3 regions of the Undibacterium sp. FW305-107 genome follow, and region 3 is predicted to be linked to each of the others. Evidence: predicted binding sites of a transcription regulator. Region 3 holds the regulator's gene; each other region holds the start of a gene.

Region 1 (10,062 bases), on a different contig from region 3:
CTATATGCGCGGCGGCACCAGCAAGGGCGTGTTTTTCCGCCTGCAGGATTTGCCTGAGGCTGCGCAACAGCCAGGTGCAGCACGCGATGCTTTGCTGCTGCGTGTGATAGGCAGCCCCGACCCTTATGGCAAACAGATTGATGGCATGGGCGGTGCAACTTCCAGCACAAGCAAGACTGTCATCCTCTCGAAAAGCAGCAAGCCTGACCATGATGTTGATTATCTGTTTGGCCAGGTCGCTATAGACAAGGCCTTTGTAGACTGGAGCGGGAATTGCGGCAACCTGTCTGCCGCAGTCGGTGCCTTTGCCATCAGCGCTGGTCTGGTGGATGCTGAACGTGTACCTCAAAACGGTATCGCCACCATCCGCATATGGCAGGCGAATATCAGCAAGACCATCATTGCTCATGTTCCTGTGACTGAAGGAGCAGTGCAGGAGACTGGCGATTTTGAACTCGATGGAGTGACTTTTCCAGCAGCAGAAGTACAACTGGAATTCATGGACCCGGCAGCCGATGAAGAGGGTGCTGGCGGCTCCATGTTCCCGACCGGTAACCTGGTCGATGATCTCGACGTGCCAGGTGTGGGTACGCTCAAAGCGACCATGATCAATGCCGGCATTCCCACGATCTTCATCAATGCCGATGCCATAGGCTATACCGGGACGGAATTGCAGGATGCCATTAACGGTGATGCCAAGGCGCTGGCAATGTTTGAAACCATACGTGCACATGGCGCATTGCGCATGGGGCTGATCAAGGATATCTCTGAAGCGGCACAACGCCAGCATACGCCCAAGGTGGCCTTTGTTGCCAAGGCTGTTGACTACACGTCGTCCAGTGGCAAGCAAGTCCAGGTGGCTGATATCGATTTGCTGGTACGTGCCCTGTCCATGGGCAAGCTGCACCACGCTATGATGGGTACTGCAGCCGTGGCCATAGGTACTGCTGCTGCGATACCAGGCACACTCGTGAATCTGGCGGCTGGCGGTGGCGCTCGTACTGCGGTGCGTTTTGGCCATCCATCCGGCACTTTACGGGTAGGGGCAGAAGCTACGCAAGTCAATGGCGAATGGAGTGTTACCAAGGCCATCATGAGTCGCAGTGCGCGCGTGCTGATGGAAGGTTGGGTACGCGTACCCTCAAACTGACAAAATTTTGGATTTGAAACGAAGTAGCTTTATGCAAGTGAAAGTGCAGGCCTCGCCACGTGCCAGTGCCACTGTCCAAAAATAATAATTAATGCTCAGGGCCGACGCGAATGTTAAGAACATTTTGTGATATCGAAGGAGACAGCATGACCTACGCAGCGTTTTATCAGGAATCTATACAAGACCCGCAAGGGTTCTGGGCCAAAGAAGCGCAGTTGATAGACTGGCACAAGCCTTATGATAAGGTACTCGACCATAGCAAGCCGCCATTTGCCAAATGGTATGTGGGTGGTGAAACCAATCTCTGTCATAACGCAGTCGATCGCTGGCTGGCTACCCAGGCAGACCAGCCTGCGCTAATCGCGATTTCTACCGAAACCAATACTGAAAAAACTTATAGCTTTGCCGAGCTGCACGCAGAAGTGCAACGCATGGCAGCTATCATGCTAGGCCTGGGTGTGAAGCAGGGCGACAGGGTCTTGATTTATATGCCCATGATTGCCGAAGCAGCCTTTGCCATGCTGGCCTGCGCCCGCATAGGGGCTGTGCATTCTGTCGTATTTGGTGGCTTTGCTTCCAAGAGCCTGGGCACACGTATTGATGATGCCAAGCCTGTGCTGGTGGTATCAGCAGATGCGGGTATGCGTGGTGGCAAGGCTGTGCCTTACAAACCCTTGCTGGATGAAGCCATCACCCTGGCTGAACACAAGCCTGCACATGTCTTGCTGGTAGACCGCGGCCTTGATGCCATGCAACTGGTGGCCGGGCGTGATGTTGATTATGCGGCTGCAAGAGCGCAGCATATGGATGCTCAGGTGCCTGTGACCTGGCTGGAATCCAATACCATATCCTATGTCTTGTACACTTCAGGCACGACGGGCAAACCCAAGGGCGTGCAGCGTGATGTTGGCGGTTATGCAGTGGCACTGGCGTCGTCGATGAAGCATATTTTCTGTGGCAATCCAGGTGAAACCTATTTTGCGACATCAGACATAGGCTGGGTGGTCGGCCACTCTTATATTGTTTATGGCCCGCTGATTGCTGGTATGGCCACCATCATGTATGAAGGCACGCCGATACGCCCTGATGCGGGAATCTGGTGGAGCATAGTTGAGAAATACAAGGTCACGCGCATGTTCTCAGCACCGACTGCTGTGCGTGTACTCAAGAAGCACCCATCTGAGCTGATGCGCAAATATGATTTGTCTTCACTCAAAGCCCTGTACCTGGCAGGCGAGCCGCTTGATGAAACCACCTCAAGCTGGATCGCCAATGAACTGGGTGTCTCCATTATCGACAATTACTGGCAGACTGAAACTGGCTGGCCCATTTTGACCGTGGCACGAGGTGTGGAGCAGACTGCCACCCGTCTGGGCAGCCCTGGCATTGCCATGTATGGTTATAACGTGCGCATCATTAATGAAAACACGGGCGCAGAATGTGCCGCCAATGAAAAAGGTGTGGTTGCCATCAAAGGTCCGTTGCCGCCCGGTTGCATGCAAACCGTGTATGGCGATGACCAGCGCTTCGTCAATACTTACTGGTCCAATTTCTCTCACGAGCAGTTGTATTCCACCTTTGACTGGGGCATCAGGGATGCTGACGGCTATTACTTCATCCTGGGTCGTACTGACGATGTCATCAATGTTGCGGGACACAGGCTGGGTACACGCGAGATAGAAGAAAGTATCTCCAGCCACCCGCAAATTTCTGAAGTGGCTGTCGTAGGCGTTGAAGACAAGCTCAAGGGACAGGTGGCAGTCGCGTTTGCCATACTCAAAAAACCTGAACTTGCAGAAACGCCGGAACAAAAGCGGGCACTGGAGGCCGAGGTCATGAGCGTGGTTGACAAGCAGCTTGGTGCTGTCGCGAGACCATCACGCGTGCATTTCGTCAGCATGCTGCCGAAAACCCGTTCCGGCAAGTTACTGCGCCGTTCCATACAGGCGATTTGCGAGGGGCGAGAAGCTGGGGATTTGACAACGATCGAAGATCCGTCTTCCTTGCAGCAAATCCAGGCGGCACTGACTGCTTGAAAGTTTCGAAATTGGTAAGCTAAAAAAATAAAGGGAGTATTTGCTCCCTTTTGTTGTTTACATGAACATGTTCAGAGTTGCAGCGCCGCAGCCAGGGTTTTCACTTCCTCTTCTGACTCTTCCAAAATACTATTGAGCGTGCCATCGCCTACAACAAAATCGATTTCTGAAGAATACTGTTCTGACTCTTCGGCATAAGAATGGATATCCATAGGCGAATGCGTGGTAGCAAGTTCATTAGCCAGCAGCAGCGTGTCGCCCAGGGTTTCAGGGGGCATGGCGCGCAGACCAAACCAGAGAGCTTCAACGGCTTCCACCACTGCTTGCGGCAGCATCAGGCTCTTGATGACGGCACCGCCTATCTGCGCTTCGGACGATTCGCGGTCTATGATCGTGTCAGAAAAGGATGGTAAATCATCGACGCTGGAATCTGGTGCTGGCTCATCACGTTCCAGCAATGAGGGAAACTCATCCACCCGTGACAAGAGGTAAAAATTGCCCACCTCATGGACGATACCGGCAAACATGGCGGTATCAGGGTCTAGCTTGGTGATGCGCCTGGCGATGACTTGTGACAGGGCCGCAACCTGGGCAGTGTGTTCCCAGAGCTTATTCGTCATGACTTGAAGTTGCTTGTTTTTGCTGCTGCCAGCCAGTTGGCGCACGACCAGCGAAGCAACCACGGCACGCAGGGTGCGAAAGCCCAGCCGGCTGATGGCAGCCTTGACATTGGTGACATCATTGCCACGGTTGTAAGCAGCAGAATTGGCAATGGCCACCATGCGGGCGGCCAGGAAGGGCTCATTCAGGACTAACTTTGTTGCAGTATCTATACTGCAATCAGGATCATCCAGCGTTTGTTGCAGCTTCAGGGAAGCCGCCACATTCGTAGGGAAAACCAACTCCCCCCGTTTGGCTTGTTCAGCTATGCTGTTAAGCGCATCGATTTTATTCATCGCAGGTGTCTTTTGCACAAGTTAAACAAACATATGGTGGGCGCAAACCGCACCCTATCGGTCAACACTGCACTTGTTTGTTGATTAACAAATTCAGCGTGGCGTCACATTCATTGATAATGTTTGCAGAATGAAGTCATGAGATTTCATTCTGCTTCAGATAGTGATGCAGGTCAATCAAGCGATGGAAAATAAATCCAAACTCGCTCAATTTGTCTTTTGACTGTCTATCCACTTGTTCACTTTGGCTTCCAATAAGGCCAGCGGCAGGGTGCCATCGCTGAGTATCACGTCATGGAATTGGCGCAAATCAAAGCGCTTGCCCAAAGCTGCGCTGGCTTTTTGCCTGAGTTCGACGATTTTCAGTGAACCTATCTTGTAGCCCAGAGCCTGACCCGGCCAGGCCATATAGCGCTCGGTTGCCTGACGTGAGGCGGCTTCGCTATAACCCAGCGTGGATTGCTGGTATTGGATGGCCTGTTCACGCGTCCAGCCCTTGGAATGCAAACCGGTGTCCACCACGAGCCGGGTGGCACGCAAGAGTTCATCCGTCAGATGGCCAAGGTAGGCGCTGGGGTCGTTTTCAAACAAACCCATTTCTTTGCCCAGGGTTTCTGCATACAGGGCCCAGCCTTCGGTATAGGCATTATTACCACCGAACTTGCGGAATTTTGGGATGTCGAGTTCCTGTGATGTTGCTAAATGGAAATGATGACCCGGCTGCCCTTCATGCAGGTACAGGGTTTTCATGCCAGTGGTACTGTAGTCTGCAGGATTATTAATGACAGCCCAGAATACGCCCGGACGCGAGCCATCAAAGGCAGGCTGGGTGTAATGGTCAGATGCTGTCTGCTTGCTGATTTCCGGTTCGGCGCGAATGTCGAGCGCCGCTTTTGGCATCTTGTTAAACAGTTCTGGCAATTTGGCCTTGACCATTTTTTCTATCTGCCGGTAACCATCCAATACTTCTGCCTCAGTCTTGTAGGGACGATACTGGTTTTGCGTATCTATCCAGGCAGGCAAGCCCACCGGATCACCGGTGTAGCCCAGTTTTGGACCCAGGGCGACAAATTCATTTTGTATGCGTGCCACTTCTTTCAAACCTATGGCATGTATGGTTTCCGGTTCGAGATTGGTCGTGGTCTGGTCGCGTACCAGTGCTCGATACCATGTGTCGCCACCCGGCAAGGCACCAAAACCACTGCTGCTGCGACTGGCAGCCAGATAATCTTGCGACAGGAATTGATTAAACTGGCGCAATGCAGGCAAGACTTTAGTTGTCAGCGCCTGTTTGTATGCCTTGCTCAGGCGTTGCTTATCTGCCTCACTGAAATTGTCTGGAAAATTCTTGACTGGCGCAAAGTAGGCATGATCCTCCACCTTATCGGTCACCAGTTGCGCAAACTGGGGCAGGGTAGAATTGACCAGTGCCTTTGGCAAGACGATGCCGCGCTTCATACCTTCCCGCATATTGTCTGTGGCCTGGTTCATCCATACCGGTAATTGCGCCAGGCGGCGTAAGAAGACTTCGTATTGCTTGACGGTCTTCAAGGGTTGTGCGCTTTGTCCAGACGCAAAATGGGCCAGGGTGACAGGCAGATTGTCCATTTGATTGACTGGTAACAGGTGACCATCAAATTTGGCCATTTCCAGGTTGGACTTGAGTTCATAGTCCAGGCAGTCGTAGGTGACAGCATCGGCCGCTGATAATTGCTCGTGTTTGATGCGCGCCAGTTTGCTGGCAATATCCTTCCACATGGCGAGTTGTTTTGCCCTGACCGATGCAGACAGCGTCAAGGGCAGTTTGTCGTCATAACGGGTGTCACCGTTATAAGTGGCGCCTATGGGGTCAAAAGCGGTTTGTTTTTCATAATATTCGTCAGCCAGCTTATTTAGTTGCTGGCTCAGGTGCCGGCTTAATTGCGTATTTTGCGTAATTTCTTGCTGCCCGGATTGCGCAGCTGCAGCATGCTTATTTGTCGTCCTGGCATTGTCATTTGCGGCCATGACGCTGGTGCAACTGATCAAACCTGCAGAAATAAGAACACTTGATAATAAGCGCAACTTAAGCATAAGAGTTTCCTAAAGAATATTGAAATAAAATAGTTTGCAAGCATACCACTGTGCGGGCACAAGTTTGCTATGACCTTAGTGTGCGTATGGCAGTTCCCATGAGCGGAATCTTCTTTAAATAAAAAACGGTTTATCTGGCATTTTTTCATAAAGCTTTTTGAACTTTGACCGTTATCTGTTTAGATCACGCATATTCCATTTGATGATTCACCAATTCCGAAGTGCGTGCGGATGGAACTGATATCGGGCTGGCAAGCCATGCGTGGTCGCGTCCTTTTTTGTATGCGAGGGACAGACTATTGCATAAAAAATGGTCACGCCCTCGATATGCGTTCCAGGTTTTTCTCATTGACAGCTCAAGGCTGGAGCGCATCATGAAAATTGCTTCCTCGGATATTTCCCTTTCTTCACAACACGCTGCCACCACGACTCTGGAAACGCAGGAGAAGTTACGAGCATGGATAGGTAAGGAGCGCCCCGATTTTGAAGGCAGGAACGCTAATGGCCCGGCGAATTTGAGGAATGCATCCAGCAATGTACAAATCTCTGATGCCGGCAAGGCTGCACAGTTTGCGCCACCTGCGCCGCCAGCAATTCCGACGAGCTCTGCTGCACCAACCGATGCAGTTCAACAAGCCACAGATGAAGCCGAAAATGACCCGCGTATACGCCTGATCAGATACATCATAGAGCTCATGACCGGCAAGAAAATCAATTCCCTGAGTAGCGCTGATGTGCAGCCAGATACCACCGCACCGGCAACACAAGCAGCCGCTCAGCCTGCCCAGCCACCGGCAGAAGGCACAGCACAAAATCCGCAGCCAGCACAGAAAGGTTGGGGCGTAGAGATAGACAGACATCAATCCTACACAGAGACGGAGCAGACTTCTTTTCATGCCACAGGAAAAATCGTCACTGCAGATAATAAGGAAATCAGTTTTGATCTGTCGTTTGAATTAAGCCGTAGCTATCACGAAGAAAGCAATACCAATATCCGCCTTGGTGACGCTAAAAAAGTTGATCCCCTGGTTATTAATTTCTCTGGCAATTCTGCGCAATTGACCTCGCAAAAATTTGCCTTTGATCTGAATGGCGATGGCAAGAAAGAAAATATCTCTTTCGTTCAGGGCGCTGGCTTTTTGGCACTGGATAAAAACAATGATGGCAAGATCAATAATGGCAGTGAACTATTTGGCCCCGGTACCGGGAATGGCTTTTCTGAACTGGCCGCTTATGACAGTGATGGCAATCACTGGATAGATGAAAGCGATGCAATCTACCAGAAATTGAAAGTGTGGACCAAGGATGGTGCCGGTCATGATCAATTGCAGACCCTGAAGCAGGCCAATGTCGGTGCACTATATCTCGGTAATGCCAGCACTGACTTCGATTTAAAAAATGCACAAAATCAGTCTAATGGACAGATTCGATCTTCTGGTATCTGGTTGAGCGAAGATGGCAAGGCACATAGCTTGCAGCAAGTGGATCTGTCGGTGTAAATATGCTCTGACAGGACAAGTAAAAACAGCTCCGCGGGTTCAACTCCGGAGCTGTTTTTGCGTAGGCGATTAAATACCGTTTAAAACTCTTCCCAATCATCATTGGTAGCTGCAGTTGGCTTTTCCATGCTGGACGTTTTTTTGGCAGGTTTTTCTGCTTCTTTTGTTGGCGCCTTGCTGATTTTTAAAGGAGCTACTGCGGTTTTATGCGGTGATTTTCCACTCACCTTGCTTGCCTTGCTGACGGTGGGAGCAGGTGATTTTTTTGCCACGGCATCGAGCTTGAATACACTCACCGCCTGTGCCAGTGCGCCAGCCTGCTCCTGCATACTCTCGGCGGCAGCTGCAGCCTGTTCAACCAGGGCAGAGTTTTGCTGCGTCATTTCATCCATTTGGGTAATGGCGAGATTGACTTGTTCTATCCCGGCGCTTTGTTCCTGGCTGGCAGCAGTGATTTCACTCATGATGTCGGCCACATGTTTGATGGAAGTGACAATCTCATCCATGGTCAGGCCAGCTTCATCAACCAGTTTATTACCCAGATTAACTTTTTCTACCGAGTCGTCGATCAGGGTCTTGATTTCCTTGGCGGCGCTGGCGCTACGCTGTGCCAGGTTCCTGACCTCGGCGGCCACCACGGCAAAACCTCGGCCCTGTTCACCGGCACGGGCGGCTTCTACTGCTGCATTTAATGCCAGGATATTGGTCTGGAAGGCAATGCCATCAATAACACCGATGATGTCAACAATCTTGCCCGAACTATCCTTGATAGACCCCATCGTATTGACGACCTGGCCAACGATTTGCCCGCCCTTGGTAGCAACCTCGGTAGCAGAGATTGCAAGCTGATTGGCCTGGCGTGCATTGTCGGCGTTTTGTTTGACGGTGGAAGTGAGTTCTTCCATCGACGAAGCGGTTTCTTCCAGCGAGCTAGCCTGTGATTCTGTCCTGTTGGACAAATCGGCATTGCCGGAGGCGATCTCGCCAGAAGCCGTGGAGATCATTTCGGTACTGCTATGCACCTGGGTGATGGTCATGACCAGACTGTTATTCATATCTGCGAGGGCGCTCAGCAATTGCCCGGTTTCATCACGTGAGCGTACTTCTATGCGGCCGGTCAGATCGCCATTGGCCACCTTGGTGGCGACTTTGACGGCTTCATCCAGCGGGTTGGTAATCGAGCGTGAAATCCATGCAGCAAAGGCCGCACTGATGAGGAAGGCAATAATGCCCAGTATGATCATCAGGTTGCGAGAAAACATGATGATGCCTTTGATTGCTTCACCATTGGCACTCATGTCTTCTTTTTGTATCGCACTCAGTTTATCTATGTCGATCAGGGATTGTTTCAATGCAGGGAAGGTGGATTTCCCCATCATGGCGATGGCTTCATCTTTTTGATCCAGCTCGATCAGGTCACCGGTCTTGCTGAAAGCAGCCACAAAAGCTGCATTGGAAGCGACCAGTTTTTCAACCGCTTCTTTTTCTTTCGGTGCCAGGGCCAGTTTTCTTGAGATGTCAAGCAGGGCGTTTATTTTTTTCTTGTTTGCATCAATGGCAGCATACTGACTTGTCCGGGCTTTCTGATCTGGTGTAATAAATAACTCCAGCGTGCGACTGCCATTTTCCTGTATCAGGGCTGACATTTCCAGGGCACTGGTCACTCCCACCGCATCATCTTCGAGAATTTCTCTATTCCGGTCAGCGATTTCATTCAACCTTACCACGCTGATGACTACCATGAGCAACATGGTGAGCAAGGTCAGGCCGAAACCAAAGCTGAGACGTACCCTGATTTTAAAGTTACTGAAGTTCATGGTGATGATTCCTGTACAGATCAGTTTTTAGGGGGGCAGCAACAGCGAATTTAGGTTTTAGCATACCTAAAATTGCGCCGTTCTGCTAAGTAAATTGCTTGTTAGTCGTCGCGGTTGTCAGTTTCCTGACAAATTAGACAGACCCTTCAGGTAAAATCGGAGAAAACATGATCAAATTGAGGAATTATGAAGCTTGCAACATTGAAAGATGGTTCCAGGGATGGGCAATTGCTGGTGGTTGCCCGTGATTTAAAGACGGCAGCCATTGCGGATGGCATCGCTCCGACTTTGCAGCGTGCCCTGGATGACTGGAATTTTATTCAGCCCCAGCTTGAAGAATTATATAACCGCCTGAATTCTGGCCGGGCAGCCTATAGTTTTGAGTTTGAGCCAAAAAACTGCATGGCACCCTTGCCGCGTGCTTATCAGTGGGCTGATGGTTCATCCTACGTTAATCACGTAGAACTCGTGCGCAAAGCCAGAAATGCCGAGATGCCAGAAAGCTTCTGGCATGACCCCCTGATGTATCAG
Region 2 (10,062 bases), 260 kb from region 3:
ACCAATCACATTACCGGCTCTGGCAGCCAGTACTGCAGTACCCTGCCCGGCTAAAAATGAAGCACGATAGCTTGCCAATACCAATTCTGCTGCAGCTTTGCTGGCACTGTAGGGATCATGTCCGCCCAATTCAGCCGTTTCTGGATAGGGTGCCATCTGTTCGAGATTGCGATAGACTTTATCTGTCGTCACAATCAGTGCAATCTTTACGTCACTACGACCGCGAATTGCCTCCAGCACATTTGCTGTGCCCATGATATTGCTGGCAAACGTCGTCAGGGGTTCACGATAACTTGCGCGTACCAATGCCTGTGCTGCCAAATGGAATACAAACTCTGGCTGACATGCATCCACCGCTGCCGCGACGGCATGAAAGTCACGTATGTCCCCAATGTGGCTGTGAATCTTGTCTTTAATATTCAACAAATCAAACAGGCTGGGTTGGGTTGTCGGCGCTAAAGCCAAGCCGTGTACAGTGGCGCCTATACCGGCCAGCCAATGTGCCAACCAGGCCCCCTTGAAACCGGTATGCCCTGTCAGCAAGACACGCCTCCCGCGCCAGAACGCGGTGTCGACCATGCCTATTTTTGGAGTGTGATTCACCATACTCGCCACGGTGCATTCCCGGATTGCCACAAATCTTCCAGCAGATTTTTCTCGCGCAAAGTATCCATGGGTTGCCAGAATCCTCCATGCTCAAAGGCCATTAACTCCTGACGTTGTGCCAATTCAGCAAGAGGAGCAGCTTCCCAACTAATACTATCATTCTCGATGAAATCCAGTACTTTGGGAGAGAGCACAAAATATCCGCCATTGATCCAACCACCATCACCACGAGGTTTTTCGATAAACCCCGCCACCTGGTTACCATCACGCTCAAGTGCACCATAACGCCCAGGCGGGAGGACCGCTGTAACTGTAGCCAGCTTTCCATGCTGCTTATGAAAAGCGATAGAGGCAGCAATATCCAGATCCGCAACCCCGTCGCCATAGGTAAAACAAAATGCCTCCTCCCCCTGCAAGTAACGGGCGACGCGCTTCAGGCGCCCCCCTGTCATGGTGTCTTCTCCGGTGTCTACCAGAGTAACTTTCCAGGGTTCGGCATGGTGTTCGTGTACTTCCATACTATTATTTTGCATATCGAAGGTTACATCCGACATGTGCAAGAAATAATTGGCAAAATACTCTTTGATCAAATAGCCCTTGTAGCCACAACAAATAACGAATTCATTCACGCCATGCGCCGAATACGACTTCATGATGTGCCAGAGTATGGGATGCCCTCCAATCTCTATCATTGGTTTAGGCTTGAGGTGGGTTTCCTCAGAAATACGGGTACCCAGGCCACCAGCTAAAATAACTGCCTTCACTCTTGATGTCCTTCACAATAAATTTGCCACATCTGGCGGTAAGCTTTTTCTACTGAACGGGCAAAAGCGGGTTCGTTCATGAGTAATGACTGTTCCATTTCCTGACGCAAACCAGCCCTTAAACTACGCAAGCCATCCAGATCATGCGCAAGAATGATCGCTTTTTGCGCATATTCATCTTCAGTATAAGCCTGCCACTCTTCATGCCCGATTGCAGTCAGAATACTCGCACCTATACGGCCAACTGAGGGCCTGTCCGCCAGCGAGATAAAGGGAATGCCCATATACAAAGACTCCAGCAGGGTCGTTCCCGAATTATGCGGGAAGCAATCCAGGCTAATATCCACATGTTTCAGCACCTCCCAGGATGGCGTACTGAACCCTATATGCAAACGCGACCTGTCTATGCCATAGCGCATGAACCGTGATGCCATTTCTTCTTGTACTTGCGGATCTTTAAAGTCACCACTATTAATCATTAATTGCGAATTTGGCATTGCGTCCAGTATCGTCGCCCAGACACGTACAACACGATGATTTATCCTGGTAGAACGTGACAAACTGCCAAAGGTGATCAAACCGGTTGTTTCGAAAGGTGACGGTGTCAGCTCTGCCCTTCGTGTATCTGGTCTGTAAACATAGGCAGGGCCATCCAGGCACCAGACTTTCTCAGAAAATAAATGTGCGCAATTGTCCGTAATTGTAGGCTTGTCAGTCAAGTAATAATCAATAGCACTCAAGCCGGTTGTGTAGCCGTATTCCAGCCAGTGTAAAGAAACCGGCGCAGGTTTGCGTGCGAATACCGGCAAGCGATTACCGTTGGTATGCCCTGCCACATCCACCAGAACATCGATGCCATCGGCACGAATGCGCTCTGCAAGCACGTCATCGGTCATATCCCGGGTCGGAACCCAATGGTCTACCTGCTTTTTATAATAGCTAGTAACCTCGTCCTCGAAAGGTGGATTTGCATAGGCATATATTTCAACCTGCTCTTTGTCATGCCCCTCTATCAATGGCAGAAGGAAATACTTGCAAACATGATTATAAAAAGCTTGTGTCACATACCCCACTTTGAGTCGCTTGCCTGGCAAACGGGCATTTTCAAATTTCCTCCATGTCGTTTTGAGTGGTGCCGTAAAACGCAAATCAAACTCATGGTAGGCGTTATAAATCACTTCCGGTGTCAAATCAGGGTGGTAATTCAGGCAAAATAACAGGTTAGTGTAAATTTTCCGGTTGAACGATGATTGCGCATCCTGCTTGAAGGAAAGAGCCTTGATATAGGCTTCAATGGCTGCATCCAAATGATTCGCTTCGCGCAAGGTATCGCCATAGGCACCCCATATTTCAGGTATATCCTGAGTAATCGTCAGGGCATGCTGGCCACATTCTATGGATTCCTGCACCTGTCCGTTCTGACGCAGTGCATCAATCAGGTTAGGATAGACCTGTGCCAAGTCAGGCTGTAGCTGCAATGCATGTCTGTATTGTTCAATGGCGACGCTGTACATGCCATGCTCGCGATAAGCCAGACCAAGATTATTAAACAGGTAAGGCAAGCCCGGATTCAATTGAACTGCTTTCGATATACTCGCTATCGCCTCTTCTGTTTTACCAATAAAGCGCAGTGCATTACCCAGATTATTAAGCCCCACCACCATATCTGGCTGTATTAACAATGCTTTTTCAAGATAAACAATAGCGTCAGCGCAGCGTTCAAGAGAAATCAACGCATTCCCCATATTCACAAGAATATGGGGGTTATTTGGTAACAGGGTAACTGCCTTGCTTAAGGCTTCAAAAGCCAGGGGGAATTTAGTTTGTTCTATTCTGGCGACACCAAGATAATCCCAAACAATGCCATCGCGTGGCAAATAAGACGACAACCACAAACTAGCTTCTTCCAATTGAGCATACTGCTTCGCCAATAAGTACTTATTAAATATGCCGAAAGCAATCTTCCTGTTGTCGGGGAAATGTGGCATGACGTCGAAGGCCAGTTTTAGATAGCCCATTGCTTCGTCACACTCATTTGTGTCACCAGCAATTCTGGCCAACGCATACAAAGCTTCAGCATGTCGTGGAAAATGCCTGACGATATTCAGGCAAACCTGTTTTGCATCAAGCAGGGCGCCGGAATCAAAAAGTTTATGAACTTCGCGCATTGCTTTTCGCACATCAAAACCTGTTTTTGCCATGACCAGTCCCTGGGTAAGATTTTTTTATCATTAATTATTTTTACAATTACTTCATTTGGCTTACAAATTAACCAAGCAAAATGAATAAAACTGCATGCTTAAATCGGAAAATACCAGAAACCATCATGCTCAGGCTTATTTTATAACTAATGATTTTGTTTCCATGTGTTAAATAAAGCCTGAAAACTAAATCAAATTAGACCCTAAAGTATTTAAAAAAAGCGCCGACAAGCGGAAAGAGTAAAAAAACTTGAGCAGAAAAAATAAGATTTATTTTCAGAAACACGCTAAAACTTTTTTAGTCTCTACCGATACCCTTTACAACGGCGGTCCAATAGTCAGCACGAAAGACCAAAGTTTCAGGCTACTACGCCAAAATTGTATAACTTAGGTAAGGAGAATCACCATGGCTGTCATTAATACCAATATTGCTTCGCTGAATGCGCAACGCAATTTGAGCACATCTCAATCCGCTCTGAATACGTCCCTCCAACGTTTGTCTTCTGGCTTGCGTATCAATAGCGCAAAAGACGATGCTGCTGGCCTGGCGATTTCCGAACGTCTTTCCTCACAAATCGGCGGCTTGAATCAAGCTGCTCGTAATGCAAACGACGGTATCTCTCTGGCGCAAACCGCTGAGGGCGCACTGCAACAAATCGGTGCCAACTTGCAACGTATCCGTGATCTGGCCGTACAATCTGCCAACGGCTCCAACAGCGTTTCTGATCGTGCAGCTCTGAACAACGAAGCAAGTCAGTTGATCTCTGAAATTAACCGCGTTGCCAGCAACACTAACTTCAACGGCGTGAACCTGCTTGACGGTAGCTTCACAGCACAAACTTTCCAAGTTGGTGCTAACGGTACAGCAAACGACCAAATCAGTATCGCTTCCATCTCCAGCGCAAAATCTAGCGCCTTGGGTGTTGGTGCATCTTCCAGCTACGCTACTACAGTAGCCGGTGCCGGTGCAGTTACTACAACAGCTCTGGCTGCTGGTGACCTGTCCATCAACGGCTTCCAGGTTGGCGCATCTGCTGCTGACGGCGTATCTTTCTCCAACTCCACAGGCAGCGGTATCGCAAAAGCAGCAGCAATCAATGCGATCAGCGGTAGCACAGGCGTTACAGCGACTGTAGGTTCCACAACAGTTGCAGGTACAGCCAGCACATCTGCAACAGCGATTGCTTCCGGCGACATCACTATTAACGGCGTGAATCTGGGTGCCTTGAGCGCTTCGACTTCCGGTGCTCAACGTGGTGCTCAAGTTGCTGCAGCGGTTAATGCAATCAGTACACAAACAGGTGTTACAGCTACATTCAATACAACAACTGGTGCAGTTGCACTGGCTGCTGCTGATGGCCGCAACGTTACTGTAACAGCCAGCACAAATGCTGCTGCTGCCGCCGCCAACACAGGTATTACTGTATCGGCAACTGGCGCAACTGATGTCAGCACATCGACACTGTCCCTGACTTCTACCAGCTCTGCAGGTATCACTCTGGCTAACGGTACTGGCACTGGTTTGACAGCAGCCAATCTGACAGGTGGCTTCACTTCTGCCACAGTAACAGTCGGTGCTGGTGTATCCTCACTGAATCTGGGTACTGCTGCCGGGGCCACCGCCGCGCTGACGACCATTGATGCGGCCTTGCAATCGATCAATAGCTCCCGCGCTTCTCTGGGTGCTTATCAGAATCGTTTCTCTTCTGCGATCGAAAGCCTGAACACTAACTCTGAAAACTTGACAGCATCCCGCAGCCGTATCCGTGATGCAGACTTCGCTCAGGAAACTGCTACACTGACACGTGGTCAGGTTCTGCAACAAGCCGGTACTGCGATTCTGGCTCAAGCAAATGCCTTGCCTAACGGTGTTCTGGCCCTGTTGCGTGGTTAATAACAGTAGGCTTATGTAAATTAGGTCTATACTTAAGCTTAAAGCATGTCCCCCTGACCAAATTTTTGGTCAGGGGTATTTTTCTTGAAGGAAAAGATCATGGACATCCGATCGATAGGGAGTGCTTCTCAATCAGGACAACTGATCAATGACCGCATACCTGCTTCAGATGCTGGCGCTACGGTACACAAGTCATCTGCTGCTGTAACCCAAACCATTGATGCTGTCAAAGCGACTTCGTCCGCTACTTCCCCACCCGAAGTAGAGAAAGTGACGAAAGCAGTCAACGATATCAACAAAACGATCCAAGCACTGTCCCAGAACCTGGAATTTAGTGTTGAAGAGCACAGCAATCGTGTCGTGGTCAAAGTTGTTGACCAGCAAACCAAAGAAGTATTGCGTCAGATTCCCTCAGAAGAAGCTCTTGAAATTTCTCGCTCACTCGATAAATTGCAGGGACTATTAATTAAACAGCAAGCATAATTCACAAATATGGCCTTTTTGGGCTAAATTTTAAATTGGCAGGTAAATTCCCCTCTAAAGTCTAGTTTGCCTTAGCCGATAATTTAGTACAGTACGGTCTGACAAGGGGGAATAACGTGGGCATACAATCAACAGGCATAGGCGCAAATCTTGACGTTAATGGCCTGATTACAAAGTTAATGCAGGTTGAAAGCCAACCCCTGACTACATTAGCCAAAAAAGAAGCCAGCTTTCAAGCAAAGCTGTCCGCTTACGGCTCACTCAATAGTGCGCTTGGCATTTTTCAATCGAATGTGACCGGCCTGAGCAATCTCGGGACTTTCCAGACACTGACTGCCAGTTCTGGAGATAGTTCGATAGTCTCGGCAACTACGACCAGTGTTAGCACACAGGGCAGCTACAATATCAACGTCAGCAAGCTTGCCCAGGCGCAAACTATTTCAAGTGCAGGTCAACTCAGTACCACAGCCAGCATCGGTAGCGGAACCAGCACGACCATCAGCTTCCAGTTTGGCACCATTACCGGCGGTAGCGCCACCAATGGCGTCTATAGTGGCTCTACATTTACCCAGGACGCTGGTCAGGCAACCGGCACGGTAACTATTGATGGCGCCAATAATTCACTGCAAGGTATACGTGATGCGATCAATGCCGCCAATGTGGGTGTCAATGCGACTATCGTTGGCGATGGCAGCGCAACACCTTACCATCTGGTGCTTAATTCCAGTAAAACAGGGGCTGCATCCAGCCTGAAAATCAGTGCTACCGGTGATGCAGCGATTCAAAACCTGCTAAATTACGACCCTGCCGGTACACAAAACCTGACGGAAACAACGACTGCGCAAAATGCCGCACTGACCGTCAATGGCATTTCCATTTCCAGTGCCTCCAATGCAGTCACTGGTGCGATTCAGGGCACCACCCTCAATGTTGGCAAGGTTGGCACAACCTCACTGACACTTACCACCAATACCAGTGGCATCCAGTCCGCGATCAATGGCTTTGTCAAAGGCTATAACGATCTGCAGTCCACATTAAAGAACCTGACTGGCTATGATGCAAATACCAAAAAAGGCGGCATCCTGATTGGTGATTCGACTGCCCGCAATGTACAAAGCCAGATTCGCTCTACCCTGACCGCAGGTGTGAATGGCCTGGGTGGTAATATCACGACGCTTGCCAGCATAGGTATCAATTTTCAAAAAGACGGCACCCTGGCGATAGATTCAAGTAAATTACAGAGTGCGTTAAACACTAATTACAGTGAAATCAGCGGTTTGTTTGCCTCTGTTGGTAAAGCCACAGACAGCCTGATCAGCTACAGCAGCTCAACCAGCGCTTCGCAACAAGGTTCTTATGCTGTTGAAGTCTCCGCGATTGCCACACAAGGTGGTCTGCTGGGAAATCTTGACCTGACTACCGGCAATACAACGATTGCAGCCAGCACAACAGTCAATGTCACACTGGATGGTAAAACCGCATCGGTATCCCTGGCTGCCGGCTCATATACCTCATCCGCACTCGCCACTTTGATACAGACGTCGATCAATGGCAATTCAATATTCAAAGATAATGGTTCGACCGTAGTTGCAACCATCAATGGCAGTGGTTTTCTGCAATTGCAATCCACTCGCTACGGCAGTGCATCCAACGTCACGCTGGCCGATGGCACAGGAACAGGCGCAGCTTCATTGACTGGCACCTCGCTGGCCGGAACGGCTGGCGTTGATGTTGCAGGTAAAATTAATGGCGTCACTGCATCTGGAGTTGGTCAATATCTGACAGGTGCGGCCAGTACGCCAACTGAAGGGCTGAAGATATTGGTTAGCGGCGGTGCCATTGGTGCTCGCGGGACATTGAATTTCTCCAAAGGCTATGCAACACAGATATCTTCCCTGCTCTCTACCGTTGTCGGTACTTCAGGCTCGATATCCAGCGCTAGTGATGGCATTAACAGAAGTATCAAAGATATCGGCAAACAACGCGATACTTTGAATAGTCGTTTATTCGATGTAGAAGCGCGTTATCGTGCGCAATTTACTGCTTTGGATAGAATTGTAAGCAACCTCAATAATACGAGTTCGTTTCTTACTCAGCAATTAGCAGCATTAACTGCAAGTACGAAATAAATTCAGTAAGCAATCAGAAAATACCAGAGAGGATAAATCGCTATGTTTGGCTCATCTCAAGTGCGCGGCGCAAATGCCTATGCAAAAGTTGGCATTGAGACTGGCGTTGTTGCTGCCAGTCCCCACAAATTAATAGTCATGCTGTTTGATGGAGCCATAGTTGCCATTTCAAATGCCGTGCATCATTTGAGTACAGGAGATGTCGCCTCCAAAGGTCAGGCTATTTCAAAAGCAATAGCGATTATTGAAAACGGCTTGCGTGCCAGCCTGGATAAAAAAGCCGGTGGTGAAATTGCTGTCAGTCTGGACTCATTGTACGAGTACATGACGGCCAGGCTATTGCAAGCCAATCTGGAAAATAACGACCATATGCTCACTGAAGTTCAGAATTTATTGCGTGACCTGAAAACTTCCTGGGAAGCCATTGCCCCCACTAAAGAGGTCATTACTGAAGCCCCGAAAATGAATGTTGACCCATTGTCACCTCGTCCTGCCAACTTTGTTGAGGCTTGAATCAAGATGAATAGTCTGGAACTGATCTCATTGTATGAAAATGTTGCTTCGATTACAGGCAACATGCTGGAAGCTGCACGCTCAGGAAATTGGGAATTGCTGGAACAACTGGAAAGTGATTGCTCCAGTCGCGTACAAACCATACGTGAAAGCGAGATTCCTTTTGATCTGCCTGCAGATATGCGTGACAAGAAAGTCCGCATCATCAAAAAAATTCTTGCTGACGACAAGGAAATCCGTGACATTACTGAACCATGGATGGCGCAGTTGTCAGATATGATGAAAAATTCCAGTACCAACAGAAAATTATCCAATGCTTATGGTGCAGGTAATACAGCCTGATTTTTATGGCTACCCGACTCGATATCCTGTCCAAACCAGTTGCCAATATCGAGGCACCAGCAGCTGCACTATCAATTAGCGAAACCAAGCAGGACATCACCCCGAAACTGGCACAGCTTGTTACCGGGCAATTGCTCAAGGGCGAGATCCTGTCAAAATTGATGGACGGCAGCTTTACCGTCAGAGTAGCTGGTATTACTGCCAAAATGATGTTACCCGAAGGTAGCAAGACGGGTGACCAAATTCCATTGCGCCTTATTGCTACCGAGCCTCGCCCCACATTCCTGCTGGAACATGACGGCGACGCTCACTTCCCGACCCCACTACCGCAAAATTACGCCACAGGTGCAGAGAAACGCCAGCAACTGCCTGCCAGTAATTATCTGGGCGTTGTTGCTGACGAAGTTGAGACACCCAGCTCTCAAACTACCGCCAGGACAGGTATTCCAGAGTCTGGCGTCAAAGCCGATACTTCCAGCATAGTCAATCTGTCCGTCAACGAAGCTGGCAAAAAAATCAGCAATGATGCCAGCATCAATTCACCTAAAGTCAGTACTCAGGAAGTTGCAACGACTAAATCGACTGAAGTCAGTAACAAGGCAAACCTCAACAATGCCGTTGCAATTGATACGATGCCGGATCGCCTGAGTAGCGCACCGACATCCCTGAGCAGTACAGGTAAATTTATTACCCAAATTTTGCAGACTGCCCCAAATCAGGGCGAAAAACTGAGTATTGCCAGTCAGACGCCTGTAGTGGCGACAGTTGCAGAATTAAAGGACACTAGTGCAACAGCAAACAAACTCCAGCATCAGATCAACACCAGCGGCTTGTTTTATGAATCGCATGTTGCAGAATGGGCACAGGGTAAACGTCCTATCAATGACATCAAGGCAGAGCCTCAATCCCAAATTAGCTCGTCTGACATGGCTGTCAGCAACTCTGCTACCGCTTTAAACCCGGTGAATAAAGAAATGGGACAAATAATTCACCAGCAATTAAATGTTCTTGAGCAAAATATTGTACGATGGCAAGGAGAGCTTTTCCCCGGGCAAAAAATTGAGTGGGAGATAAAAAAAGAAAGCCCGGGCAATCGCAATCCACAAGAAGTTGAGGATGCAAACTGGCAA
Region 3 (10,062 bases):
GATGTTGTCAGGAACAGACACTCCGGTGAAGCGCTTGCTGTGCCTGAATGCGACATCGACAGGTGAAACCTTGAGTGAAGTGGTGCGTGCTTATCAGGGGAATGGTCTGGCAGGTTGCATTTTGACCAAGCTCGATGAGGCAGCGACGATAGGTGGCGCACTCGATATTGCGATACGCCAGAAGCTTATGGTGTATTACGTTGCCAGTGGCCAGCGTGTGCCGGAAGACCTGCATATTGCCAACAAGCTGTATCTGATAGACCGTGCTTTCAAACTCAAGCGCGAAACGGCCGCTTTCCGTTATCTCGATGAAGAATTGCCTCTGCTGATGGCTGGTGCAGTCACGGCTGCACAGGCATCAGGACGTGCTGGTCAGGAGGTGTCCCTTGGCTAGTTTCGATCAGGCTGAAGGCCTGCGCCGCATGCTGGCTGGGCCAAAACCAAGAGTGTTTACCTTTTTGTCAGCATTGAGGGAAGATGAAAAAAGCGGCATGCTGGTCAATCTGGGGGTGTCGCTGGCACGTCAGGGTAACCAGGTGTTGATGGTGGACGCTCGTTCATCAGAGAATAGTGTTGGCGCATGGTTGAATGCCAACCTTGATCAGACCTTATTGGATGTAGCGAAACAACAGCGTACAATGAAGGAAGCAGTGAAATTGGTTGCTTCCGGCTTGTCGGTGACGATGTTGGCGCGCCATGCATGGCTGCCGCCAGAAAATACGCGGCAATTGTCCAAAGTGTTTGATGTGGCGGCGAACCGTGCTGATCTGGTCATCGTGGATAGCGAGATCAATCTGGATGACAGTTTTCCGTTGGCGACGCTGGACGACAGCGAACTAGTAATACAGGTTTCAGCTGATCCCGACATGATCAAGGCTGCTTATGGCCTGATCAAGCGAGTGAGCAATCGGCTTGGCAGGCGTGGTTATGGTATTTTAGTGTCCGGTGCATCGGAAAAAGAGGCGAGATTGATTTATACAAATATGGCGCAGGCGGCCAGCCGTTATCTGGCAGTGCCACTGCACTACGTCGGCAATGTGCCGGAAGATGAACATGTAAGAAAGGCTGCACATTTGGGACGCTCTGTGATTGATGCTTTTCCTAAAGCCCTTGCTTCGCTGGCATTCTCCCGGCTGGCTGAACAATTGGCGAAGACCGCGCGTTCCACATTATGTTTAGAGGGAGTCCCTGAGCTGGGTGTCGGTCTCGGAATGTAATCAAAAAATGTACACCGCTAGCGGAAAATCAGATAAAAACTTCCTTTTAAGGGAGCATGCGCCCCTGGTCAAGCGTCTGGCTTACCAGTTGAAGGCGCGCCTGCCTCCCAGTGTGGAGGTAGACGATCTTGTGCAGGCCGGTATGATAGGCCTGCTGGATGCCGTTAACCGCTATGAAGACACCCATGGAGCACAGTTTGAAACCTATGCGGTGCAACGCATACGGGGTGCCATGCTGGATGAATTGCGCAGTAGTGACTGGTTGCCGCGTGGCGTGCGCCAGAACATGCGCAAGATAGAAAATGCCATGAATGTGTTGCAGCAAAAGCTGGGGCGACCACCACTGGAAACCGAAGTGGCGAAGTCGCTCAAGCTCAGCCTGGAAGAGTACCAGAACCTGCTCACTGACAGTGGCGGGCATCAACTCGTGTACTACGAAGACTTTCATGATTCAGATACCAAGGAACATTTTCTCGATCATTATTGCTCGGATTTTTCTGGCGATCCGCTACAGGATTTGCTGAATGACGACTTCCGCGATGCTGTCATCGGCGCGATAGACAGTCTGCCAGAGCGAGAGAAACTGCTCATGGGTCTGTACTATGAGCAGGAATTAAATCTTAAAGAAATCGGTGCCGTGATGGGGGTGTCAGAATCACGCGTCTCACAATTACATAGTCAGGCTGTGGCCAGGCTCAGGGCATACTTAAGGGAGAAAGCGTGGACTGGGCTAGCATAGTTGGTTTGATACTGGTGGTGTTAGGCATCGTCAGCGGACAGTTGATTGAAGGTGGGCGCCTGTCTTCGCTGGTGCAACCTGCTGCTTTTGTGATTGTGGTGATTGGTACCCTGGGTGCAGTGCTGTTGCAAAGCAGGCTCAATACCTTTATGCGCGGTGTGCGCATGCTGCGCTGGGTGGTGTCTGAACCGCCGGACAGCAGCAAAAAAAATGTCGCGGATGCGCTGATCTGGAGCGTGGTCGCCAGACGCGAAGGTTTTCTGAGTCTGGAGCGTTATATGAACGCTTCGACCGATCCCTTCATAGGCAAGGGCCTGCGTCTGGTGATTGATGGCATAGACCCGATACGCCTGAAAGACATACTTGATGTCGATATATCGCTCTATGAAATGGAGCAGCGCCAGGCCGCTAAAATTTGGGAAGCAGCAGGTGGTTATTCCCCGACCATAGGTATCCTGGGTGCCGTGCTGGGGTTGATACACGTGATGGAAAACCTTAGTGATCCATCCAAACTTGGTGGTGGTATTGCTGTTGCCTTTGTTGCCACGATCTATGGTGTGGGCATGGCCAACTTATTGTTCTTGCCAGTCAGCCATAAGCTGAAAGAAATCATAGGCCGAGAAGTGACGCGGCGTGAAATGTTGTCTGATATTTTTTATAGCATCGCTTTGGGCGACAGCCCGCGTGTGGTGGAAGAAAGACTGACCAATCATCGCAACTGACGGTAAGGCTACCAGGTAATGCCAGACTAAGGCTAGACTGAGAAAATATACTTATGGCAAGAAAAAAATACCACGAAGAACCAGAAAACCATGAGAGGTGGCTGGTTTCTTACGCGGATTTTATTACCTTGCTGTTTGCTTTTTTTGTCGTCATGTATGCGATATCCTCGCTGAATGAGGGCAAGTACCGGGTCTTGTCAAATTCGCTGACTGGTGCATTTGGCAAGGTTATGACGGTTAATCCCAAGCCTGTTGACGCGCCAGTTGAGCAAAAAATCAAACTTGATCCTTTGCCGCTGGTCAAAAACCGCATCAGCGAAGGCTTGCGCAAGGAGAGAGCGCAAATGACCACCATGGCCAAGGACATCCTGACCGTGCTGGAGCCTTTGGTGCGCGAAGGCAAGGTGAGGGTGACCCAGACCAGCCGTGGTATCACCATAGAAATTAATGCCAGCCTTTTGTTTGCACCGGGTGATGCGCGTCTGAATATCGATTCCATACAGGCGCTGAAAGCCATTGCCGGTGTTCTCAAGATCGATACCCATGCGATACAGGTAGAAGGCCATACCGATAATCTGCCTATCAAAAACTCTATTTTCCCCTCTAACTGGGAATTGTCTGCCGTACGAGCCAGTACCGTTGCCCGTTTGCTCACAGAGAACGGTGTCGATGAAAACCGGGTGACAGCAGTAGGGCAGGGGGCGAAATTACCAGTGAGCGACAATGAGACACCAGAAGGGAGAGCCAGGAACCGGCGTGTATCTGTCACCATACTGGCAGTCTTGCCAGAGCCCGTAGTAGAAGTGCCTTTAGTGCCAGCATCTGCGCCTGCTGCAACATCATTGCCCGCACAAGCTGCAAGGCCAGCCGCAGCTTCCTTGCCTCAAACTGCGGTGAGGCCTTAAATTCGTTGAGGTTTGCCCGGAAAGGGCGAGGACAGACGCATGACAAAGTGTCACGTCAGTCTTAGGTGGCGATATAGCCTTTACCTGGCGTGCTTTTGACAGTCGATTGACCATTTGGGCCATACATGGACCCAGCCTGATTTGTATTTTGTTGCAGCAGATTTAAGGTTGCCTGATTCAGCGACAATCGACGGTTAATCAGTGAACCGTTGGTGCGATTATCTTCTTTGGCTTGCACAGTCAGTTGTAGTAGCGCATCCCAGTGTTTGGCGACAGTCTGGGCATCGTCGGCTTGCTGCAAATAAGCTTGCATGCCGTCAATATCAGCGTTAAATCCAAGTTCACTCAAAAAGCTGTTACGCTTTTTTTCCAGTTCCGTCATTTTGACTACAAGTTGTCCCTTGCTCTGGGTAAAGTCATTGAGCTGGACAATATCGCTTTCAACCAGTGCAGATTGCTCTTGCTTAAGCAACTCGGCGAGCGACGACATGACGCTCACTTCTTCCTGCAGGCATTGTTGAATGGCAGCGTGTCCGGAACTTGTTGCGTTCATTTTAGCGTTTTCTGGCGTTGAGCAAATCTTTAACTGTTTCCAGAAGCCCATCAGCGACTTTTTCCGAATTCACCTGAAAGCGTCCTTCGGAAATGGCCAGCTTGATCGCTTCCACCTTCTTCGTCTCAAACACAGCATTGCTGGCCTGCGTACTTTGCAAGGCTTGCAACTGTGTGGACAGGGTCGAAATTTGTACTTTCGACGAATTCGTCACGGGTGCCGCAGTTTCCGCGGGTTTTTCCGTGCGAGCCTGTTGCGGGCTTACTGGTAGCCCCGCGGTCTTATTCAGTGCGTCATCAATTTTCACAGCGATACCCTCTAGTGTGGGACTTACAAACATCTACATCCAGTTTATCGGCTGTGTAATTTTAAACTTTAACCTTACTGTGAAAAAATATTGCATACATTTAATTCTATAGGCTAAATATCTTGCTATCAGTAAACTATTTCTATAATGCCACCATTCTTGGCAACACCGCTGACGGTTTGTCCAGAGCTGGTTTTGGCCTTGGCAATCTGCCCATCTGCTGCGTTATTGAGCGCAATGGCATCTGTTGCTACTTGGAAACCAGGCCCATTGCTGACTACCCGCACAGATTGTCCCTGTTGAACTACGGCAGGACTCTTCAAGGCATCCAGACGCATGACGCTGCCAGAGGCCATGGAAACCTGCATGCTTTTACCGATCGCTTGCTCAGGAGCAGTGATGACACCGGCTGGCAATTTTGAGATATCGCCTCTTTGCTTGCTTAAATCGTTTAGTGAAATGACTTGCCCATGAGTAAGGGCGTTGGCTGCAACATAATAATCCGCCGTGACTTGTACATTTGCCTGCAGATAAACCAGCCAGGGGGCAGGTGCAGTACAGCGTATCGCCAGGGTCACTTTGCCCCATGGCTTGCTGCCTGGCAATAGATAGGGATTGGGATTATCGCAAGCCTGCAAGTTGAGTCGTTTATCAACCTCACCCACGCTCACCACTACTTCATTGCTCAGGCCTGATGCCTGTAGTGTCAAAAAGTCCAGTGCAATCTGGCGCAACTGTGCAGTGTCCTGGGCCTGGGTTGCAGGTGCCGCCTGACCAAGGCATGTGAAGCCGAGCAGCGATAGTGTCAAAACTTGCTTGCTGACGATTCTGCTTAATTTCTTTGCGGCTTTCATCATGTTTCCTGCCTGGATTGTTCTGAACTCTATTTTAGGATTCACAGGCTTTTTTGAATGCTTGAATAAACGGGCTTTTCCCTTTCTGCTTGCCTGATCAAACTTGTCCTGTGGCGAATAAGATGCAAGGTATAGAAAACCCTTGTGTGCCTTATGAGTAAAGCACAGTGGCAGAGGAGAGAAAGATGGTTGGCAGATTAGATGACTTTTTGAAATTCCACGAGACTGCCTTGTCAGTCCGGGGGCAGCGTCAGCAATTGCTGGCATCCAATATTGCCAATGCTGACACACCTAATTACAAGGCGAAGGATATTGATTTCTCCAGCGCACTCAGCCATGCCCTGGGGCAAAACCTGAACCAGTCACCGACAGCCTTGAGCAAGACCGCAGCCCAGCACATCGACACACCGGGTAGCGTAGCAGGCATGACGCCACAATACCGCCCCACAGTACAAGGTAGCGTCGATGGTAATACTGTTGATATGGATGTGGAGCGTAATCAGTTTACCGACAATGCCCTGCGTTATGAAGCCAGCCTGACCATTATCAATATGCAGATCAAGAATATGTTGGCAGCGATACAAGGATAATCATCATGTCACTCTTTAATGTCTTCAATGTTGCCGGATCAGCCATGAGTGCGCAGTCACAGCGCCTGAATGTGGTAACCAGCAATCTGGCCAATGCCGACAGTGTCACCAGTTCAGACGGTACGCCATATAAAGCCAAGCAGGTGGTTTTCAGTGCAGTGCCCGTGGCAGGCACTGCGTCTACCGCCGTCAAGGTAAATGAGGTTGTAGAAGATACTAATCCGCCTAAACTGATGTATGACCCAAAACACCCGATGGCGGATGAAAAGGGTTATGTCGCCATGCCAAATGTGAATGTGGTGGAAGAAATGGTGAATATGATTTCGGCATCACGTTCATATCAAAACAATGTAGAAGTCATGAATGCAGCAAAAACCATGTTGCTGAAGACCTTGACTTTAGGGCAATAAGATTTCTTGAAGGAATAGATCATGGCTACCAGTGGCGTACAAAGCAGTACCGTTGATCCAGCATTGCTGGCGACAATGAACGGGGCAAAAGCCTCGGCAAATTCGACAGAAGATGCCAAAAACACCTTCATGACTTTGCTGGTAACCCAGCTCAAGAACCAGGACCCATTGAACCCTATGGACAATGCCCAGGTGACCAGTCAATTGGCGCAATTGTCTACAGTTTCTGGTATCGATAAGTTGAATGCATCGGTGACTGCCCTGAGCGCCAGTTTCCAGAGCGGACAAAACCTGCAGGCCGCCAGCATGATAGGCCACGGCGTGATCGCACCAGGCAATTCCATGATAGTCACGGAAGGCAAGGGTATTTACGGCGTTGAATTGCCGCAGGCTGCCAGCAATGTTGAAGTGGTGATACGTGACAGCTCGGACGTGATTGTCAGAAAAATGACTCTGGGTGCCTTGCCGCAAGGTGTGAATACCCTGACCTGGGATGGTAAAACCGACGCTGGTACGACAGCCGCCAATGGCGCCTATAAATTCGAGTTTGTCGCCAATGCGGCAGACAAAAAACTGGATGCGACCAGTCTGGCATTTGGTGTGGTATCGAGCATTACCTCAAGCTCTCAGGGCTTGAAGCTCAGCCTGCCAAATATTGGTGATGTCAGTATGAATGACGTAAGACAAATTTATTGATCCTTGGAGTAATCCTGTATCAAATCCTGTAGTAATGCGTAACGACGAACTAGCCTAAGTAAGGGAGAAATATCATGGGTTTTCAACAAGGACTGAGTGGACTTAACGCTGCTTCCAAATCCCTGGATGTGATTGGTAATAATATTGCCAATGCCAGCACCGTGGGTTTCAAGCAAGGACAGACGCAATTTGCCGATGTCTATGCCAATTCACTTAATGGCTCTTCTGCAGGTACTGTGGGTATTGGTACTAAAGTATCGGGTGTCGTGCAGCAATTCACGCAGGGTAATATCTCGACGACGAATAATCCCCTCGATATCGCAATTAATGGCGGCGGCTTCTTCCGCATGTCGACCAATGGTGCTGTCACCTATACACGTAACGGTCAGTTCCAACTGGATAAACTTGGCAATATCGTCAATGCGCAGGGTGCGCAATTGACGGGCTATGTAGCCAATGCCGCAGGCGTACTGTCTACGGGTGCTGCTGCTCCCATCAACATCAATACTGCAGATATTCCGCCTGCACAGTCAACGCTGATCAATGCGGTCATGAATCTGGATTCGCGCAAACTTGTTCCTGGTACGCAATTGCCAGCTACGATTCCGCCTGTCATTACACCTATCGCTTTTAGTGCGACTGATCCGACTACTTATAACAGTTCCACTTCCCTTGCTGTGTTTGACAGCTTGGGTAACTCACACGTTGTTCAGTCATTTTTTGTCAAGGTAGACAATATTGCGACGCCACCTACTGCGCCTGTCACGATTGAGTGGGACGTGTTTGCCACTGTTGATGGTGTCCTGATCGCTGGCGCGGGTGCGACGGCCAACTCCATTACCCGTCTTGGCTTTGATAACCTTGGCAGGTTGAGTGCGGTAACACCGCAGTTCTCTGCCACAGATCCGCGTGCAACTACCTTGACAGTGCCAGTCAGTACTGGTGCGGTGACGCCGATTAATACGACGCTTGATATCAAATACGATTTCACTGGTACTACACAATTTGGTTCGGATTTCAGCGTTAGTAAAAACACCCAGGACGGTTATGCATCCGGCAAGCTGGCAAAGTTCAATACGGCTAAAGATGGCACTATCGTCGGTAGTTATACCAATGGTAAAACAGCTGTTCTGGCGCAAGTAGTGTTGGCCAATTTCACCAATCCAAATGGTTTGCAATCAACTGGTGATAATCAGTGGATAGAAACCGCAACTTCTGGCAATGCCCTGGTTGGGCCACCAAATTCTGGTGCCCTGGGAACTTTGACTTCATCTGCGACAGAGGATTCAAATACTGATTTAACAGGTGAGTTGGTGAACATGATCACCGCCCAGCGTGTCTACCAGGCCAATGCACAAACCATCAAGACGCAGGATCAGGTTATGCAAACACTGGTCAACCTGCGTTAATGGTGAAGTGGTGAAGTTTTTTAGCTGAATTGATATGCGTGTTTTAAATCTCAGACAAACAGGAGTAGCTCATGGATAGACTGGTATATACCGCGATGACCGGTGCCAAGCATATCCTTGAGCAGCAGGCTACCGTCTCGCATAATCTGGCGAATGTCACGACTACGGGCTTTAGGGCGCAACTGGATTCATTCCGTGCTGTGCCAGTCAAGAGTGATGGCTTGCCTACCCGTGCTTTCGTGGTGGATGCCACGGTAGGTACGGATTTTTCTACCGGTGCCATGCAAAATACAGGCCGCGAACTGGACGTGGCAGTGCAGGGCAAGGGTTGGCTGGTGGTGGAAAAGGCAGATGGTTCCGAGGCTTTTACCAGGCATGGCAGTCTGAAGGTCAGCGAAAACGGTATCTTGCAGACGCAGAGTGGTTTGAATCTGGTGGGTGATGGCGGGCCCATCACCATACCGCCAGAAGTATCAATTGCCATCGCTAAGGATGGTACGGTATCGACCATCCCCACCGGTACCAAACCAAATGCCGTGCAAGTCATAGGCAGGTTAAAACTGGTTAATCCTCCTGAAGAGAATATGGTGCGTGGAGACGATGGCTTATTCAAAACAAAAGATGGTGTTGCCGTTGATGCAGACCCTTTGGTAGGCGTTGCTGGTGGCATGCTGGAAAACAGCAATGTGAATGTTGTTGAATCCATGGTCAACATGATTAATCTGGCACGCAGTTTTGAAATGCAAATGAAGCTTTTGCAGAATGCCGAGAATAACGCCAATAAAGCAGGTCAGATCCTGACTTTGAGTTGAGTGCTTCTGTAGCACAATAGCCTTGTAGAAGTCTTTGCCGCCAAGATAAAGCGAGGCAAAGTAAACCAAGGCAAAAGGGGAAAGCAATGATACGTTCATTATGGATAGCCAAGACTGGCCTGGATGCGCAGCAAACGCAGATGGACGTCGTGTCCAATAACCTGGCCAACGTCAGCACCAATGGCTTCAAACGTTCACGCGCTGTGTTTGAAGATTTGCTATATCAAAATATACGCCAACCCGGTGCGCAAAGTTCACAACAAACGCAATTGCCGTCTGGCTTGCAACTCGGTACCGGTGTGCGCCCGGTTGCTACAGAAAAGATTTTCACGCAAGGTAATTTGCAACAGACTGGCAATAGCAAGGATGTGGCGATACAAGGCCAGGGATTTTTTCAGGTCTTGCTGCCTGACGGTTCTACTGCCTATACCCGTGATGGTTCTTTTCAGACTGATAATCAGGGGCAACTGGTTACTTCCAGTGGTTTTGTTATCCAGCCTGCAATCACTATTCCCGCTAATGCGCAATCCATTACAGTGGGACGTGATGGCACGGTGTCGGTGACGCAGCCAGGTTCCGTCGCGCCTGTGCAAGTCGGTTCACTGCAACTGGCCACTTTTATCAATCCGGCCGGTTTGATGGCAATGGGTGAGAACTTGTATGTAGAAACAGCAGCGTCCGGCAACCCCGGTACGAATACACCGGGCACCAATGGCGCTGGTTTGCTGATGCAAAGCTTTGTTGAAACATCCAACGTCAACGTGGCAGAAGAGCTGGTCAATATGATACAGACGCAGCGCGCTTATGAAATCAACAGCAAGGCGATCACTACATCAGATCAGATGTTG

The links. Region 3 encodes FliA, which starts transcription of late flagellar genes. Its sites were predicted from a motif close to CTAAAGTTTNNNNNNNNNNNGCCGNTA; they were not measured.
Region 1: AC3WQT_RS04350 (SPM autocatalytic domain-containing protein) is a predicted target of FliA. The motif match lies at 6,363-6,389, and genes of this name have one in related genera.
Region 2: AC3WQT_RS19575 (flagellin N-terminal helical domain-containing protein) is a predicted target of FliA. The motif match lies at 3,775-3,801, and genes of this name have one in related genera.

What each region holds. Positions count from the first base shown of each region.
Region 1 is NZ_JBYTAV010000002.1:64,704-74,765, forward strand. Features, by position in the region: gene prpF (2-methylaconitate cis-trans isomerase PrpF) at 1-1,150, shown strand, start outside; gene AC3WQT_RS04335 (propionate--CoA ligase) at 1,297-3,186, shown strand; gene AC3WQT_RS04340 (HDOD domain-containing protein) at 3,258-4,142, opposite strand; gene AC3WQT_RS04345 (DUF885 domain-containing protein) at 4,350-6,215, opposite strand; gene AC3WQT_RS04350 (SPM autocatalytic domain-containing protein) at 6,590-7,714, shown strand; gene AC3WQT_RS04355 (methyl-accepting chemotaxis protein) at 7,795-9,531, opposite strand; gene AC3WQT_RS04360 (fumarylacetoacetate hydrolase family protein) at 9,718-10,062, shown strand, end outside.
Region 2 is NZ_JBYTAV010000008.1:351,129-361,190, reverse strand. Features, by position in the region: gene rfbG (CDP-glucose 4,6-dehydratase) at 1-636, opposite strand, end outside; gene rfbF (glucose-1-phosphate cytidylyltransferase) at 600-1,370, opposite strand; gene AC3WQT_RS19580 (O-linked N-acetylglucosamine transferase, SPINDLY family protein) at 1,367-3,571, opposite strand; gene AC3WQT_RS19575 (flagellin N-terminal helical domain-containing protein) at 3,978-5,465, shown strand; gene AC3WQT_RS19570 (flagellar protein FlaG) at 5,565-5,948, shown strand; gene fliD (flagellar filament capping protein FliD) at 6,065-8,077, shown strand; gene fliS (flagellar export chaperone FliS) at 8,120-8,590, shown strand; gene AC3WQT_RS19555 (flagellar protein FliT) at 8,597-8,932, shown strand; gene fliK (flagellar hook-length control protein FliK) at 8,938-10,062, shown strand, end outside.
Region 3 is NZ_JBYTAV010000008.1:88,139-98,200, forward strand. Features, by position in the region: gene flhF (flagellar biosynthesis GTPase FlhF) at 1-394, shown strand, start outside; gene AC3WQT_RS18345 (MinD/ParA family ATP-binding protein) at 387-1,217, shown strand; gene AC3WQT_RS18350 (RNA polymerase sigma factor FliA) at 1,225-1,956, shown strand; gene AC3WQT_RS18355 (flagellar motor protein) at 1,938-2,678, shown strand; gene motD (flagellar motor protein MotD) at 2,732-3,583, shown strand; gene AC3WQT_RS18365 (flagella synthesis protein FlgN) at 3,645-4,136, opposite strand; gene flgM (flagellar biosynthesis anti-sigma factor FlgM) at 4,138-4,443, opposite strand; gene flgA (flagellar basal body P-ring formation chaperone FlgA) at 4,572-5,300, opposite strand; gene flgB (flagellar basal body rod protein FlgB) at 5,483-5,887, shown strand; gene flgC (flagellar basal body rod protein FlgC) at 5,893-6,297, shown strand; gene AC3WQT_RS18390 (flagellar hook assembly protein FlgD) at 6,319-6,993, shown strand; gene flgE (flagellar hook protein FlgE) at 7,068-8,402, shown strand; gene flgF (flagellar basal-body rod protein FlgF) at 8,474-9,214, shown strand; gene flgG (flagellar basal-body rod protein FlgG) at 9,301-10,062, shown strand, end outside.